DNA from 4 places in the Metabacillus sp. KJ11-3 genome. Region 4 is predicted to be linked to each of the others. Evidence: riboswitches for the same ligand, from Rfam matches in the RefSeq annotation. Region 4 holds a riboswitch; each other region holds the start of a gene.
What was found. A riboswitch is a leader RNA that binds a small molecule or an ion and turns the genes downstream of it on or off. The one in region 4 is predicted to bind cyclic di-GMP.
Positions count from the first base shown of each region.

Region 1: it holds a riboswitch for cyclic di-GMP, as region 4 does, so the genes downstream of both, AC0L8O_RS25070 (hypothetical protein) here and AC0L8O_RS23995 (amidase) in region 4, are expected to answer to the same signal.
Region 2: it holds a riboswitch for cyclic di-GMP, as region 4 does, so the genes downstream of both, AC0L8O_RS24705 (hypothetical protein) here and AC0L8O_RS23995 (amidase) in region 4, are expected to answer to the same signal.
Region 3: it holds a riboswitch for cyclic di-GMP, as region 4 does, so the genes downstream of both, AC0L8O_RS27460 (hypothetical protein) here and AC0L8O_RS23995 (amidase) in region 4, are expected to answer to the same signal.

Region 1 covers NZ_CM147865.1:5,085,121-5,089,581, reverse strand. The annotation lists gene AC0L8O_RS25075 (OmpL47-type beta-barrel domain-containing protein) at 1-1,228, opposite strand, end outside; gene AC0L8O_RS25070 (hypothetical protein) at 1,351-1,887, opposite strand; gene AC0L8O_RS25065 (hypothetical protein) at 1,920-2,042, shown strand; cyclic di-GMP riboswitch class I at 2,182-2,271, opposite strand; gene fliT (flagellar protein FliT) at 2,395-2,745, opposite strand; gene fliS (flagellar export chaperone FliS) at 2,745-3,143, opposite strand; gene flaG (flagellar protein FlaG) at 3,168-3,524, opposite strand; gene fliD (flagellar filament capping protein FliD) at 3,638-4,461, opposite strand, start outside.
Region 2 covers NZ_CM147865.1:5,001,955-5,006,415, forward strand. The annotation lists gene AC0L8O_RS24700 (hypothetical protein) at 1-599, opposite strand, end outside; gene AC0L8O_RS24705 (hypothetical protein) at 755-2,257, opposite strand; cyclic di-GMP riboswitch class I at 2,379-2,467, opposite strand; gene AC0L8O_RS24710 (N-acetylmuramoyl-L-alanine amidase) at 2,669-4,234, shown strand.
Region 3 covers NZ_JBVVRS010000004.1:118,007-122,467, forward strand. The annotation lists gene AC0L8O_RS27445 (ATP-dependent DNA ligase) at 632-1,441, opposite strand; gene AC0L8O_RS27450 (hypothetical protein) at 1,938-2,108, shown strand; gene AC0L8O_RS27455 (hypothetical protein) at 2,099-2,173, shown strand; cyclic di-GMP riboswitch class II at 2,185-2,268, shown strand; gene AC0L8O_RS27460 (hypothetical protein) at 2,430-2,783, shown strand; gene AC0L8O_RS27465 (DUF6018 family natural product bioysynthesis protein) at 3,032-3,379, shown strand; gene radC (RadC family protein) at 3,474-4,118, shown strand; gene AC0L8O_RS27475 (hypothetical protein) at 4,356-4,461, shown strand, end outside.
Region 4 covers NZ_CM147865.1:4,828,101-4,832,561, reverse strand. The annotation lists gene fabZ (3-hydroxyacyl-ACP dehydratase FabZ) at 1-205, opposite strand, end outside; gene AC0L8O_RS24010 (DNA-directed RNA polymerase subunit beta) at 302-583, opposite strand; gene AC0L8O_RS24005 (flagellar hook-basal body protein) at 596-1,426, opposite strand; gene AC0L8O_RS24000 (flagellar hook-basal body protein) at 1,443-2,279, opposite strand; cyclic di-GMP riboswitch class I at 2,463-2,551, shown strand; gene AC0L8O_RS23995 (amidase) at 2,593-3,471, shown strand; gene mreB (rod shape-determining protein) at 3,784-4,461, opposite strand, start outside.

The DNA of each region.
Region 1 (4,461 bases), 260 kb from region 4:
CAAGGTCAAAATCTTTACGATCAAATAGTTTCGGTACGTCTACACGAACTGTGAAAATACCCTTATTTCCTTTGATCACTTTTGGTGTTACTTCAATTGTTGCAGGAATGTAGACAACAAATTGTTTATGAATTTCTGTTGTTAAGCCTCCAGCATTTGTTGCAACAACTGTTATGTTGTAAACACCTGGTTTATCTAATGAAATAGACGAACCATTTTGAACTTCTTTTCCAGACGATTCACCTGGTGCTGTTACGATCATTTTTTCAGATATAACTTCAGAAACCGTATCTTTTGCTGTATAAAGCAATGGCAATGCAGAATCTAATGCATATTCTTCATTTACATCCATACTTACTTCAGGTGCTGTTTGATCGATTTTCACTTCAAGCGTTTTTACACCTTCTATATTATTTGCATTGTCGATCGAAAAGAATGACACTTCATGAATGCCTTCGTCTGTTAATGTAAAAGATGTTCCTTCTTTATATTCAGATCCATTAATTGAATAGAATGTAGTTGTTACGCCACTTAAACGATCTGATGCTTCAAGGTATACTGTCACATCGTCTATGCTCCAAGTCTCAGGTGCATCAGAAGTTGTCTCCGGTGCTGTTTGATCTACCTTAACACTGATTGTTTGTGGTTCCTCTTTGTTTCCAGCGTTATCTAGAGAATAGAATGATACAAGATGTAGACCTTCTGTTTCTACAACAAAAGATGTTCCTCCCATATATTCAGATCCGTTAATAGAATAGTAGGTTTTTGTCACACCACTTTGTTCATCTGCTGCTGTCAAGTTCACTGTCACATCTTCCTTGCTCCAGATGTCTTGTGCGTCAGAAGTCGTAGCTGGTGCTGTTTTATCGATTTTCACTTCGATTGTTTGTGCTTCTTCTTTGTTACCGACTTTATCAACGGAATAGAAGGATACTCTATGAACACCTTCTCCTTTTACTTCAAAAAAAGTGCCTTCTCTAAAATCATTGCCATTAACTGAATAATATGTTTTTGCTACTCCTGTTTCATTATCTGTAGCAGATAGAGTAATGACCTGGTCTTGATTTACCCAAGCTGTTGGTGCGTCGCTTGTTGTCACAGGTGCCTCTTCATCTTTGATTAGCTTTGCGAGAACAACATTAGATGGTTCAGACTCTCCAAATGAGTTACTGTAGGACGTTACGACATACTCATGATTCGCATAGGATAAGTCCATGACCGTATACATTAAATTATTTACTTTTTCTGAAACTAATACTAATTACCCATCTATCACTTCATAGATGTTATAGCCATTTGCATAGGTAATAAAATTCCAATTAATTCTTGCTGTTGTTTCATTTATCATCGTTAAGCTTGCTTTTGGAATTCCATAATTGGATAAACAATTGTTTCTGTAATGCGATTTGATGTTTTTGATTCACCAAAACGTGTATTATAAGCTGTTACCTCAAAAGAATGTGTATCTTCTGAAAGATTATTAACTTTATAGCTTCGTGCAGTACCTTTATAAATTAATTTTCTCTCATCTTTTGTGATTTGATAAACACGATATTCACTTGTCCAAGCAGTTGCAGGCCAAGATAACGTAATATTGTTTATATTTTCTACTTTCCCTGAAATAACCGGTGCTTCAACAACAGGCCATGTTAAGGTAAAGTCAATAGAACTTCCTTTTGGTGACTCCTCAAAGCGATTACTGTATGAATGAACCACGTATTCGTAATTTCCTTCAGGCATATTGCTAAATGTGACAGAAGTTCCAGTTACTGTTTTCTGCAAAATACGCTCTCCATCAATAATTTGATATACATTATAAGCAGTGGCATATGTTGAAGCATCCCATCTCAGCACAATATCATTTCCATTATTAACGCTTTGCTTCACATTTGCCGGTGCTTGCATAATTGGATGAACAAGTGAGAAAGTTCCAAGTTAGCTTCACATCATCTGGCGTTACCTTTACTGCAGTAAGATTGGTTGGAGGTAACTTACTATCTGATGATGCAAAAACGCTACCAATAGGAGCAATCACTTGGTAACTGAGTAGCACCAATACAAGAAGTAATGGTTTCAAACGAGATAAATGCTTCATTTTTTCTTTTCCCTTTCTTTGTGTGAAAAAGGCATAAAAAAATAAACCTTTTACAAGGTTCATAGATTTGATAGACTATGATCCCTTGTGGCAGCCGGCTGCCATTCATGAAGAATTACATAAGCAGGCCCTTGGCTTTGCGTCCCACCGTTTCCAATGGTTTGCCTTTTTCACTTGGTAGTTTAATAGCATATCAACATAATAATACTTTTATCCTAAATAATAAATAGTAATTAATTACTATTCTAGGTTTTTCTATTCTTACCGTGGTATTATTGACTCATTTTCTATTAATAAAGTTATTTACGCTTATCATAAAATAAGCCGCTTATCGTATCTTTTTGGTAAGGATCATGATATTTTTCTTGGCTTACCTTATTGTTCTTTAGTTTACGTAAGTCAGACTGAATTTCGTTTTTAAAACTCATTAATTGCTGGTTAATTTCCTTGTTTACCTCAATCAGTTTCATCCCTATTGTTTTTTGTTCTGTTGTATAGGGTGGTTGAGTCGCTTTTATTAATTTCTCACGATCTTCTAAATTCGCTTCTATTTGATGAATAAACTCATCTCGCTCCTCACTTGTTGTTCCTTTTTCTAAAAGTGAAAGGAGTTCTACACTGACTTCATATAGCTTTTGCACCGCATCCACTATGCTTGTCCACCTTGATGTTGCTTCTGACGGTTCGCTTGAATGACTTGCTTCCATGTATCACGAAACTCTGTCACATACCCTTGTACCTCTTCTAGAATTTCAAGGTCGTTACTAATATTTGCTTCTACAAGACGATTCTTCATGTAGTCATACATTGTAAGCATATTTTTTGAGACTTCATAATCCATATTTATGGTTACCATAAGCTCTTGAATAATGTTTTGGGCTTTTATTATATTCGTATTTTTTTCGCTAATATCTTTATCTTCTATTGCTTTCTTCGCAAGTTTAATAAATTTTATACACCCATTATAAAGCATTAATGTTAATTCACCCGGTGCCGCTGTTGTCACTGCGTTTGATTGATATGACTGATATGGATTACTCATAGCCATTTTCATTACACTCCTTTATCTACTCTAAACCTTTTTATCGACAGCTAATCCTAAAAATTCTGTCATCGATGCGTATATATCTAGTAGTTTTTTCGATGGAATTTCACGGATAACTTCCTTCGTAGTTTCATCAATTACCTTTACATAATATTTATTTAGCTCGTCATGTAATTCAAATCTTAATGAAGTTGTTGTAGGAGATAAAAAATCATTCATGCCTTTTACCACTTCTTCAAGCTTTTCTTTTGTAACTTTTATATTTGGTTCTGCTTGTGTTGGACCATTATTTTCAGGTTGGTCAATTGAAACATTTTTATTTTCAGTTACTGCATCAATTTTGTTACTAATAAAAGAATGAAACGACATACCCTCGACTGACAAATCCATCTCTCCCTTTCATTTACAAACCTTTCTATTATTTATATCGGCATGTTCTAGTAAGTTTAAAGAGAAGTTTCAAATAAAAAAGTGAAGGAATTAAATCCTTCACCTCATTACATACCACCACTGAATTGCTGCATGAGCCAACCACTTTGCGAATTTGCTTTCTGCATAGCTGATTCCATTGCTTGGAATTGTTTCCAGTAACGATCTTCTAATTGTTGAATTCTATCTTGTTCTTTTGAGATCCCACTTTCAATACTTTTTAACTCTTTTGCCAAAACACTATTTACATCCACAGTTGAATTTAAATAACCAGCTTTTTTACTTAAGTCTGAAATTCCTTGTCCTAATCTCTCATATAGTCTTCTTCCAATACCACTTTCATCATGTTTTGTTCTATTTGTTAAAGTATTTCCTTCTGTAATACTACTAGTAGAACTAAACAGCTTTTTTACACTATCAAGATTACTTTCAAGGACGGCTTTCAATTTTGTTTCATTTAATTCTAGCTTTCCATTGTCTCGATAGTTCTTGCTTGTTGTAATCCCTATGTCAGATAAATACTTAAATCCTTCATCACCATTTGAAACAGGTGTCATTAGACTACTTCTAAGTTCGTTTAAAAAACTGGAAATGGAACGATCTCCAGTTATTAACCCACTTTTTGCTTTTTCTTCCCATAACTCTATTTCTCGATCCTTCATTTCACTTTTTTGGTCATCTGTTAATGGTGGAAAATCTCGGTAACGTTTTTCTGTCACTTTTGAGTTTAACTCAGCAATTAGTTCATTATATTTATTTACAAACGTTTTAATACTATTAAAAACAGCTTCCGTATCATTTTTTGTTTCAACGGTTACTGGTTGATCGCTTGTAATGTTAGATTTCAGATCAAATTTTACTCCATCAAATGTAAAGCTATTTCCAGTAGGAT
Region 2 (4,461 bases), 170 kb from region 4:
TCATATAAAATGTTAAGTTGTTTCAAATTTGATGTTGAAATATTGTCATTATACTCAGCGATTCGTTCGGTAAGCAGTTTTCCCTGTACAAGGGCTTCGTTTTCTCTTAAATATTGGTTTACAGTCTTAGGTAAACCTTGATAACCACCGATATTTTTAATTTCCTCAGCACGTTTTATTAATCTACCTAACTTGGCCGTATCGTTTTCTGCTTTCTCTAATTGTTTTTGATTAATTGAACGTTCAATAGAGTGCAGAAGACGTACTTGAGATACCTCATAAATTGTTCTCTCTACAGCAATCTTTGCAGGACGAACATATTTATTATTCAAGTGAGTTCGATTAGAAGATCCGGATACTTGACCTATTTTCAACTCAGTTGCTTTCAACTGCGTGGTAAATTGATTATAAAGATTATTTAATTTATGAAGGTCTCCGCTAGTGATTACCTTATTGTAAGTTTGAAGCTCTTGATGTAACTTTTGTCCCTCCCGTTCGGCAGCAGAATACCCTCTTGGCATTTCAGCATTTGCTTTTTGAGTTAAAGAAATAATAATGATTAAAGCTGTTACAGTGATGAAATTTCTAAGCTGTTTCAACAAAGTACTTCCTTTCGTTCAGAGTATTATCACTATATCCTACCAATTGTTTTAGTAGAGATTCAACTTGTAGAAGATGGAATAGGATTGATGTCTGTCATTAACCGAAGAAAAAACTCTATAGAGAAAATACTCTACAGAGCTTTTTGTGGTTATTAACGATCAAATTGTACATCATCATTTACTTTAACAAAATATCCATTACCTACATCATATCGTCCATTGCTGTAGCCATAAACTCGAACAGGTTCTTTCGGATCAAAATATTTAAAGAATGAACCATCAGGCTTATAAACTTTCATATCATATCTTTTACTCCAGACATGACCCGTATAAAATAAATTTACTTTTGTTTTCTTCACATAGTAGCCTCCGCCAACATCGTAGCGGTCATTTAGGACTTTATAAATGCGAAGTCCTTCATTTTGTCTTAGCTTGCGGGACTTAGCTCCAGTCGGGCTGTATAAATATTGTTCTTTACTGCGAATTAATACTCGTCCGATGTGTTTATTTGGTGGCGGTGTGACAGTTAGTTGGTATTTACCTGTATTTTTAGTGTATGAACTAGCATTATACACTCTTAAATAATAAATGCCTGTTTCCAATTCAATCGAGTTTTTATACTTACCTGGAGTAATAGAGCTTCCATCAACATAGTTATCAAAAAGTGAAACATTATTATTATTTAGTAATTCAATATAAACTCTAGAATCGACATAGGTGGATAAATCAATTCCTACTTTACCAGGTACACTTACGTTAAGTTTATACACATCGACTTTATCATTCCATGTAAGAAAACCTGTTTTTGTTTTATTATATGCGATTGATTCAGCTTCGATAATTCCATTATTTGGTTCTGATTCGGTACTACCAGCTGAAGTGAAGCTTGTTTTAAATTTATAAGTTCCAGTATGACGAGTATATGAACTAGCATTGTATATCTTTACAAAATATGTGCCTTTATTCAGGTCTTCTGAATGGATAAATTTTGCTGGATTTATTGAGCTTCCATCCATGTAATAGTTAAATATTTCTTCATTATTGTTATCAATAAGTGAAATATATGCTCTAGTATCCACATAAGAAGACAGATCAAAGGTAACTTGACCAGAATTAGGGACAGTAATCTTGTAGAAATCAACTTTATTATTCCATGATAAGAATCCATTAATAGACTGGTTAAAAGCTAGGGTTTGTGCTTCGACTGTTCCGTTGTTTGGTTCAATCTCATTCATTCCTGCCGATTTAAAGCCTGTCTTGATTTTGTATGATCCTACGTGCTTTGTATATGAACTAGCATTATAGACTTCTACGTAGTATAAGCCAGGTTCTACATCTTCCCAATGGGAATACTTCCCAGGAGTAGAAGAGCTCCCGTCAATATAATGGTCAAATATTTCGTTGTTTTGTGAATCATATAATCTAATATATGCTCTTGAATCAACATAAGAAATCATGTCAAAAGAAATTCGCCCAGCTTCTTTGACATTCATTGTATACGTGTTTTTCTTGGTTTGTTCGGTTAACGTTCCGGTTGTTTCTACATTAAAAGGCAGATTAGCCTCTGCCGCTTCAGCTTGCATACCAAATTGTATAAAGCTAATAAAAAATAAAATAGATAGAAGTGCTAAACTTTTTAATAATTTGATTTTCAAAAATAAGTACCTCCTGTATTCTATGATGTAAAGAAAAAGTTAATCTTGTTAAGACCTTATCGATCCCCCTTTTATAGATAAAAAAACACTATGACAGAATTTAGCCATAGTGCATCCTTTCTATGGTAACCTGACGATCGTAGCAGATATTTCTACCTTAGACTCACGGCTTTGCGTCCCTAGTTTTCAATAGGTTTGCCTTTTGCATAGTATTTTGTTGGAAGTTGCATGAGACTATTATACTACTTTACTGGAAAAATAAAATAATATTTGGAAAATAATTTGAAAATGGATGAAAAATAGGTAAAAAGACTTTGTGTTTTGTTGTAAATACATATTACAAAGTGCTGGTTTTTTAGTAGAATGTATTAAGGAAGATTTTACTAAAATAAAAAACTAGGAGCATTATTGATGAAGAATAAGTTAATCAGTCTCGCTACATATCTTTCAATCTTGTTCATTGCACTTTGCTGTTTTACACCATCAAACGTATCGGCAGCAGCAACTTATCAACAAGTAGAGAAGCAAGTAAACGAGGCAGTAAAAGAAGCGGAAAGTCTTGAGCCGTATTACCTTATTAAGTCTTCAAAGGGTATTGGTGTTTCTTCAACATTCTCAAAGCAATATAATCAAACAAAAGCATCGATCGATAAGGCTCAACAATCGATTAACTCTTTGAGTGATTCAAGAAAAAGTAACTTACAAGAAAGACTTAATAAGGCAAAGGAATTACGTCTTCGTGCTGCGTATTTTATTGACAGCGCGAAACATGGTGCTATTCTCCGCCAGTATTTAACAGAGTTTGAGGCAGCAATTAAGAAAGGCAGCATTAGTCAGGTCGATAGCTTGTATGACAGGTATTCAACTAAGATCAGAAAAGTAGAAGAGACAATTGGTAAGGTTTATGGTCCTGCTACTCGCAGAGTATTATTGGATTACTACATAACTCCTTCCAAGATCGCAAAAGAACGTGTCATTTATGAGGTTTCACATTATCGATTACTAAATACAATTAATTCACAAATTCAAAAAAAACAGTTGACAGAAGCAAATACGAATTTTGGTGTTTTAAGCAGACTGAAAAAACGTGCCATTGAGATTAAACAAACTGGTGGTTATGCTAGTTTACCGAGTTCAATTAATCAAACGTTGGTTAAAATGGAAACAACCTACAAAAAAAATTATGATACAGCAAAAGGCTCGGGAGGCACTAGTACTTCTCCGATTCAAGCTGTTGTAACAGCCAGTTCTTTAAATGTTCGTTCAGAACCGACGGTGAATTCAGATATTGTAGGTAAACTGAATAATGGTGACGTTATAACGGTTTATGAAATTGTGGGAGATTGGGCAAAAACTAAGATCAATAATAAAGATTGTTATGTTCACAAAAATTATTTGATTCTAGGATCGACAGAACAAGGTGGTAGTTCTTTATTAGCAGGGAAAGTCATTGCAATTGACCCCGGTCACGGTGGTAAAGATTCAGGTGCGATAGGTTTTGGTCTGAAAGAAAAGGATATTGTACTTGATGTTGGATTAAAGGTTCAAACATTGCTTGAAGCCGAAGGTGCGAAGGTTATCATGACAAGAAATAATGATACATTTTTGGAACTGCAAGAACGAGCAACACTAGCAAATAATGCTAAGGCGGATATATTCATAAGCTTGCATGTTAATGCAGCAACTAGCGGATCAGCCAGTGGTACAGAAACGTATTGGAATGATAAGTACCAAAGTGCCAATAGTGAAAGGTTAGCTGAGAAAATCCAAAAGAGACTAATTGAAAAGCTTGGAACGAAAAACCGTGGAGTGAAAGATGCTGGATTCTACGTTATTAAATATACGACGATGCCGAGCGTACTAGCTGAGCTTGGTTTTATCTCGAATGAAGCTGAAGCGGCAAAGTTAAAGACAAGCCAATTCCGAGATAATGCAGCAGAAGCTATATTACTTGGAGTTTTGGATTATTATAAGTAGATAGATGGAGTGCATGTCACTAAAAGAGCCCAGCATAATAGCTGGGTTTTTTTAATGTTATAAAGCTTTTTCTAAAAGACGGAAGATAGAATAATTTAATTGTAATAGGTAATTTGGACTCATACCAAGTAGGTATTTAGTTTTATTGGTAATATTTTCTTTTTTGGAACAAATGATATGTTGAGATAATAAATTACCTATAAAAAAGTTCTTTAAATAGATATTTC
Region 3 (4,461 bases), on a different replicon from region 4:
TATTTGCTGTAATATGAGCTGAAACTAATTCGCTTTTCGCGTATATAACGAACGAAAGAAAAAAATGGTCTAAATAATTAGACCAAATAACCCATCGTTAGCTCACCTTAGAATATTTCTGAATATAGTATGTGAAATTATCCAAATAGAACCTGGTTAATTTCTTTTTAATTATAAGGATAATGTCTAATCAAAAAGGACTGCTATCAATTAGATAACAGTCAATAACAAATAAGAAAATAACAGCAACCCGATTGGCTTTCAGAGGTCTATAGTTATTACTTACAAATATTACTCGTTTTATTGCTTATTTCAGAACAGAAACAAACAACAATTCACTTCTCAAACCCAATTATAAATGGTTTAAAAAAGACCTTATTCAGGCCCAGTATTACTCTCGAAAAACTCTCTAATTTTATCTGGGGATATACCTGCATACAATATCAATTTTGCCCATTCTGGATCAAGTTTTTTTTCTTCAAATGTCTCACCCAATTAGATACCCTCCTGTATAAGTTATCTAATTCAATTATGGATAGATTTGTAAAAATATAAAAGTCTTATAGGTAAATATTCACATAGATTTTACAAAAAGGAGAAGGTTAATGGAGAAAGATATAAAAAAGTGGAGTTATAACCACTCCACAAATGAAGGTATACGTAATTTTCCTTGCTTAGTTAAATTTCTATATTTAACACGGCATTGAACAGGTTTAATAAATTTATAATTGTCATTCTCTGATTGAACCTTATTCGTAGAATACAGCTTTTTGCGATCGTTTGGTGGCATGAATTCCATTAAGCCGGCTGGTTTACCATCGAGAAATGATAACAAAACTCCGAATTCATCTTTGCGTAAACCAGTAATATAGACATCATCATATTGATAATTAATGACTTTGAGCCAGCTGTATGATCGTTTATTTATCTCATAAGGGCTGTCAGCTTTCTTTTGAACTATACCTTCAAGTTCGTTTTGCTTAATGAGATCAAAGTAAGCGATCGCATTACCAGATAACCACTGAACAACATTAATAAGAGGATGAGAGGGGACAACCTTTTGAAGCAATTCCTTACGTTTAAGGAGTGGTAAGTGGGTAACTTTCTCACTATTATATTGAATAACATCAAAAACACAATATTGAACTTCATAAGGAGCTTTCTTGGATCTAAAACGTTCCATTGTAGCTTCAAAATCAGGTTTACCTAGTTCATTAGATACAACAATTTCTCCATCTAAGACAGTTCCGTTTGGTAGATCTAAGTTAGTTATCTCAGGATATATTGTAGTAACTTCATTGTTATGCCGTGTATATAAGCGTACTTTATCATCAAACTTTGTCCAAATGAGCCTTATTCCATCAACTTTAAGCTCAGTAATATATGAATCATCATCAAATGGATGATCTGATCTGTGCAATAACATTGGTGATATAAACATTTTAAAAAACACCTCATGTTAATTCTAGCACTTTATCAAATGTAAATTCACTGGAAATTGGAGTTAATATCTAAGGAAATTTTGTATTATTGATCTTAAGTTGCGCTAGTCGGACAATTGATGAATTTTTCAAAATCATTACACTGAATTGGTAAAGAATTGAAAATTACACAGTGATATTATACTGTACCATTCTGTAAGGTATGTAAAATTACAATAACTTATAACGGTCAGTATTAGCTTACTTTGCTAGTCTGATCTTTTTATTTTTGTTAGGATAAATTAAATATACATGTTAAATTACTTTATTTTAATAAACCAAACTGTTAATAAATATATCAAATTGCAGGATAAGTAAATCAAACAAAAACAACTGGCATAAAATTACTTTTAGTGGTATATTATGCCTAGTATAATTGTTAAAACTCTCTTTTTTGCCATTTTTTAGTGATGTGTACTTTATCATATATAGAATTTTAAGAGGGAAAATTGTATAATGGACAATATCAAAAGTAAAAAAACAGAACTTATAGAAAAGTTCGGGTTAAATGTAAGACGTTATCGAATGATCAGAAATATATCTCAAGTAGAATTGGGGGAATTAACTGAAGTCTACATCGAACATATATTAGTAGCGTTGAAAGAGGTAAGCAAAACATCTCTCTAGAGAACATTTATCTAATTTCAATTGCACTTAATGTAAAAATTAGTACGTTATTAGACTTTGATTAATATTAAAATTTATAATATAGGAAAGCTATGAAGGATTATTTATATATGGGCACTTTAATAATCTTGAGCTATTAGTGCAACCGTCCTTTTTATAATAATAGGGCTTTTTTTATTGAAAAAAACATTCTAGAATTCTACAATCTTCTCAAGATATGCATATTATGATTGGATTAATTAAATATAACTAATATTTGAACAAATCTGTTGCATATGTTTTATTTATAAATGAATTCTATTATTTAGGGGAGTTGTCTATATGTTCCGAGATAGTTTATTAAATCAAAATGATTTTCTAGAAATTTCACATAATCCTACTACTTATTATTTAGAAAAAATCACTTTTCCTTTAGATGAACTAAAGTACATTGAGTTGCTCTCACTAACTAAAAAAGTAACCATCGTAGACAATGCTATTTTAAAGACTGAAGAAGAAATATGCTTAACAGATTCTAGAGAAGTTAATTTTGGTACATATTCAATCCTTTTCCATCAATTAAAAGAAAAGGGTACACTTCGTGAAGTTTACGAGCTAACCTTGGAGCAATTTACTACTATTCAACATAATTACAAAGATAACTTATTTGAAATTGATAAAGATTTGTTATCTTAGTATTAGGGAAATTTAAAGAACTTATTTTATTCACTAAAATATTTAATTATGTTAAGATGAATTTATAGTTTTTTACTTTTTCTTTTTTTGCAACCATTCTATGGTTAGCGGGCTTATCTTATGAAATGTAAATTTACGCGTCCTTTGGGATGAATCTAAACACACATTACGTGTGTCTATGAGTCTTCCTGAAGGGCGCTTTTTTGCGTTTCATAAAATTTTTTATCTTCAGAAAGGATGTTTTCTTAATGGGTGAGACATTAGCAAGTTTGTTTAACAAAAGTGATGTAATTGAGGATTGCAGAAGGCTTGGAGAAAGAAATTTATCTTTAGTAAATCCGTACCGCTTATCAGTGGAACTCAATTTTAAGGATGGATCAAAAAGATATTTTCGTTGTAAGAATGGAAATCGATCTTATGCATTAAGTGAGGTATTAACTCTTATTAAGTCTATTGAAACTAAAACAGGTGAAAAAGTCTATTGGAGATTTAAAGGTGAGGATATTTACTATATCGGTAGTGATTATTCAATTTATATTTCTAAGGTATCTAGGCTTAAAACGATGTTTCTTGAATTCTTTGGATTAGTTGAATAATAAACATATCTCTTATTGGGTGGTAAGGCAAAGCATTTTAGTGCTTTGTTTTTTTTATTAAACAAAAACTTCAGAAAAAAGGGTGGAATTTTAAATGAAAAAACATTATGCAATTGCTAAAGAGGAAATGTCTTTTTACGGTAATGATTGTACTAGTTTACAGAACATCTTAGCTGTTCTTATTGGACCTAAAGCTGAGCCAACTCTAACAGGTAAACTTGCAGCATTAGGTACTAAACATTTATCAACTATGAGTATTGAAGAATTAAAGAAATTCCCTGGTATAGGAGAAACAAGTGCTTCTCGCATTGTATCAGCGTTTGGTCTTGTAACTTTGGCTAAAAAACATTGTACCAAGGAATTCTACATAATTCGGAGTCCAAAAGATGCTGCAGATTTGTTTTCTGATCTTCAAAATTTAGATCAAGAGCATTTTGATGTAGCTTATTTAAATACTAAGAATCAAGTAATATATAGAAAAAATATTTTTAAAGGTAGTTTGAATTCAGCTATAGTTCATCCACGAGAAGTCATGCGTGAAGCAGTTAGGGTGAGTGCTGCAAGTATTGTGGTTTCTCATAACCATCCGTCTAATGATCCGACCGCGTCGAGAGAAGATATAGAAGTTACTAGAAGATTATCAGAGGCAGGAAAAATAGTGGGAGTTGAGCTGTTAGATCATGTGATAATAGGAGGTCCTGGAAGATATGTGAGCTTAAAAGAAAAAGGCTACATATGAGATTAGATTATATGTGTTATATGCAGAATAAGTTCGTCATCATGATATTGGTTCAAAAACTATTATTTTTAAATAAAGGACAAACGTGAAGTATCCATTAAGAAATAATCACGAAAAATGGGTTTTGTATGAAGTTTATAGACATATTTTTATAGTTCCACTTTATTTTAGAAAATCAATTAAGATATTGAGATTGAGTACTTAAGTACATACTCTTTATGGAGAGGTTAAATTTCATTGGTAAACATGACTAAGTTATTAAATAAAATTTTAATTTCAGGTGTAGTTCTTTTATTAATTCCAAGTATTATTGTTTTGTTTTATTCGAAGGATATACCAGAAA
Region 4 (4,461 bases):
CTCCAACTTGCGCTAAAGCCTCAACGATTAGTACACCTGGCATAACCGGGTAGTCCGGGAAGTGTCCGTTGAAAAATTCTTCGTTGGCCGAAACGTTTTTGATGCCGATCGCTTTTAATCCTTCTTCTACTTCTAAAATACGATCTACTAATAAAAATGGATAACGGTGTGGGATAATGTCTTTGATTTCATTAATATCTAACATATGTAGGAATCTCCTTTAAACTTATTTTCACGCTTCTTTATTATGTACGACAAAAGGAAGGCTTTCACCTTCCTTTAGCACAGTATATATGGAATATTACTCTTTTTCAACTAAGTCAATGATATGCTGCCAGGTCGATTTATTAAGGGCATCCTGTGGATTTCCGTTGCCGATTACACCGTATCCGACCATGAGTCCAACAATTAAACTGACGGCCATAAATAGGATCACAAGGATGACTCGCAGCCAAATGGGGATAAGGCGAATCCTTAATTTTAGTTTTTGTACTTCTGTTTTGCTGCTTTTTTCTTCTTGTTTTTTCTTAGCTTTTTTGATTTCTTCTCGACTGACCGCTTTTGTTGTTTCTTTTGCTACCAATAGACTAAACTCCTATCTTACGCCGTTAATTAATCCCAGCATTTGGTCGCCAAGTGTGATGGACTTTGCGTTCATTTGGTATGAGCGCTGTGAGATCATTAAATCGGTCATTTCCTTTGTTAAATCAACATTGGACATTTCCAGTGCACCTTGCTGTAAAGAGACACCTGCACCATCTAAGTAGGTTAATACGTCATCGATTTGCATGTTACCGAGATCTTTTAATCCGTAGAGGTTATTTCCTAACTGACTCAGCATTTGCGGACGATCTACTTGAACAACACCCAACTGAAATTCCTGTGGTTGTTCATTTTCATTTCTCGGTACTGCTGTGATCGTACCATCTTTTGAAATCACAAGCTCTTTAAAAGAATCATTTAGCCTGATTGGATTTTGATTTTCATCCAAAACAAGATTACCCGATGCTGTTGATAGTAAGAGCTGATTGCTGCCGTCGGTTGCTGGTGATAAATAGAGAGCACCATCTCGTGTATAATTAATTTGCCCATTTACATCAATTTGTAAAAACTGATCTGGTGAGGTAAAGGCAATATCAAGTGATCTGCCTGTTTGTTTGATGCTGCCTTGTGTGAACACAACGCTTTTGTTCAGCCTTGCACCTGTTCCCTGTCTAATCCCAAGCTCTGTGCTAAAACGTTCTTCTTCTCTTTCTTCAAGCGCATTTCCTTGATTGTTAAATTGCTGACGGACTAATTCTGAAAAGGATGTTTCCGTTCTTTTATAGCTTTGTGTATCCACATTTGCTAAGTTGTGGCCAATTTGATCAAGCTGCTTTTGGAGCTGGCCCATTGTATTAGTTGATGTAATCATTGAGCGTAACATCTGTTATTTCCCCCTGTTATGATAAACGGCCAATTTCATTTGCAGCCTTTTCCATACTTTTATCATATGCTTGCAACACTTTTTGATTTGCTTCAAATGAGCGATAAGCTGTCATCATATCTGTATATGTTCGTCCGATATCAACGGTTGAGTTTTCTAAATATTTTTGTTTTAAATTGTATTGAATGTCACCATTACCAATTGCTGTTGGAAGGGCTTGTCCGTCTGATGTACGGTAAATGCCGTTTCCTTCTTTGACAAGATTACGTACGTCTGCTGCGAAGCGTACGTCGATTTGAGCGACAGTTTGTCCGTTTACTAGTACGTCACCAGCTTCTGTTACGCTGAATTCTCCGGATTGAATGGAGATTGGTTGTCCATCTCTTGATAAAACCGGGTTTCCATCAGAAAGTAAAAGACCATTCTCATCAAGAGTAAAGTGTCCGTTACGAGTGTAACGTTCTTCACCAGCTTGATTTTGAACAGCAAAGAATAATGAACCTTTTACATTGGTTTCAGGATTTAGCGGAACATTTTCTTCTATTAACGCAACATCTGTTACCAACCCTGTTTCTTTTAGCTCGCCTTGAATATCTCTGCTTTTTATTTCTTGTAAATAAACTCCCGAGTTAAGAGAGCCGATTGTTTGCATACCTGGTACATTCATTCCATTACCAGTTGGAAGTGTTTTATTTTCCATTCGTTGCAGTAGCATTTCCGGAAATGCGCGGATTGTTGATTGATCTGCTTTATATCCTGCTGTATTGGCATTTGCCATATTATTTGATAACATTTCAGTTCGGCGCTGCTGTGTTAACATGCCGGCAGTTGCTGTATATAAACCTCTTAACAAGAGTTCCCCCACCTTAAATGTGTTTTTCCGATCAATTGAATTCTTTTCGACAGAATTCCCTATTTTCCATTATAAAGGAGAACGACTGTTTTCTCATCACATTTTTTCATATTTCCTTTGTTAGTTTTTAGGAAAAAAATATTTTTATTTCCTTTTAACATGCTTGTCTATATAATAAAGAAAATCTGATAAGGGCAAACTTGTCGAAAGGCAAGGACGCAAAGCTATGGGCCTATCCAATGTTTACATTGCACGGTCGCCAAGTTGCCAGGCTCCTTTTTGAGCCATGGGCTTAAAAAAGGAGAAGAATGAGATGAAAAAGCTTATTTTGATGTTTGTGTTTATTTTGCTTTTGGCAGGAGTTGCTGGTGTGAACAACAAGGCAAATGCCAGTGCGAATACAGAGTACTCGACTTGGCTCTGGGATACGAATCAAATTGTGACAAATCGTACTGCAACTTTACAATTTTTAGAGGAAAAACAAGTTGCCCGTGTGTATGTACAAATTAACCGATCGATTAAAATTGACCAATATAAGCTATTTATTAAAGAAGCTACAGCCCGTGGAATAAAGATTTATGCGCTGGACGGTGCACCCGATTGGGGGCCTTCTTCAAAACCTTTTCTTCATTTTTTGAACTGGGTGACGGCATATCAAGCGGGTGCAGCTGAGGATGAAAAGTTTTCCGGCATACACCTTGACGTTGAGCCCTATCTCACTTCACAGTGGACAACAAATTACAATGGAGCTGTGCTTAAATACCAAGGTGTCATTCTGGCTGCTGCAGATACAGCAGAATCACTCGGAATTCCATTTGCTGCTGATATTCCATTTTGGTTTGATGAAATGAATGTGAAAAACAAATACGGTAAAGGCAACCTCGCTGAATGGGTGATCAACAATACAAGTGAAGTCACAATTATGGCATATCGGGATAAAGCTGTTGGTCCTAACGGCATCATTGAATTAACTAAATATGAGATGAATCTCGCAGCATCACTTAATAAAAATGTTACGATTGCAGTTGAAACGATGAACTTAGGTAGCAGTGATGGGTTTCTGACATTTTATGAGGAAGGTCAAACCGTGATGGACCAAGAACTTGCGCTTGTTTATGAAGCCTATAAGGAGTATTCAAGTTTTAAAGGAATTGCCATACATCATGTGGGAAGTTGGATGGAGTTGGAGTAAAGAAGAGTGAGTGGGTCGGGGGGACAGGTCCCTTGACCCACTATATTTTCGATTTCGGGATTATATTTATGTTTTTTGACTATTTATTTATGTTTTTCACAAGTTTATTTTCGATTATTCAATTTTATTTACTATTAGACAAATTTCGCCATAATACGACGCTAACCACGTGTACCCTCACCATATATCCCCCTGCAAAACTTGGGACAAGGAACCTGTCCCCCCGGACCAACCCGGACCAACCCGGACCACCCAGACCAACCCCCGGACCACCAAAAAAAGAACCTGCCCCAGGCAGGTTCTTACCAAGTATTAACCAAATTTTTTGCGTGGTAGTTTGTCCATGTTGTCCAGCATGATTCCTGTTCCGATTGCGACACAGTCCATTGGTGCTTCGGCTACTAGTACTGGTACTTTTAGTTCTTCGGCTAAAAGCTGGTCTAAGCCGTTTAGCAGTGCTCCGCCCCCTGTTAGGATGACGCCGCGGTCAATGATGTCTGCTGAAAGTTCTGGAGGAGTTCTTTCTAGGACACTTTTAGCAGCTTGTACAATGGCAGCAATTGGTTCTCGAAGTGCTAATTCAACTTCTGTTGAGTTGACTGTAATTGTGCGAGGTAATCCTGTTACCATGTCACGACCACGAATACTAATTTCTTCATTACGTGCGCCTGGGAATACCGTTGCTACATTGACTTTAATGTCTTCTGCAGTACGCTCACCAATTAAGAGCTTGTACTCTTTTTTGATGTAATTTAAAATTTCCGCGTCAAACTTGTCCCCAGCCATTTTAATGGAAGAGGCGGTGACAATATCGCCCATTGATAGCACAGCGACATCTGTAGTTCCACCGCCAATATCAACAACCATGTTTCCGTAAGGTTGGAAGATGTCCATGCCGGCACCAATCGCTGCTACCTTTGGCTCTTCCTCAAGGAATACATTTTTTCCGCCGCTTTTTTCAGCAGCTTCTTTAATTGCTTTTTGCTCAAC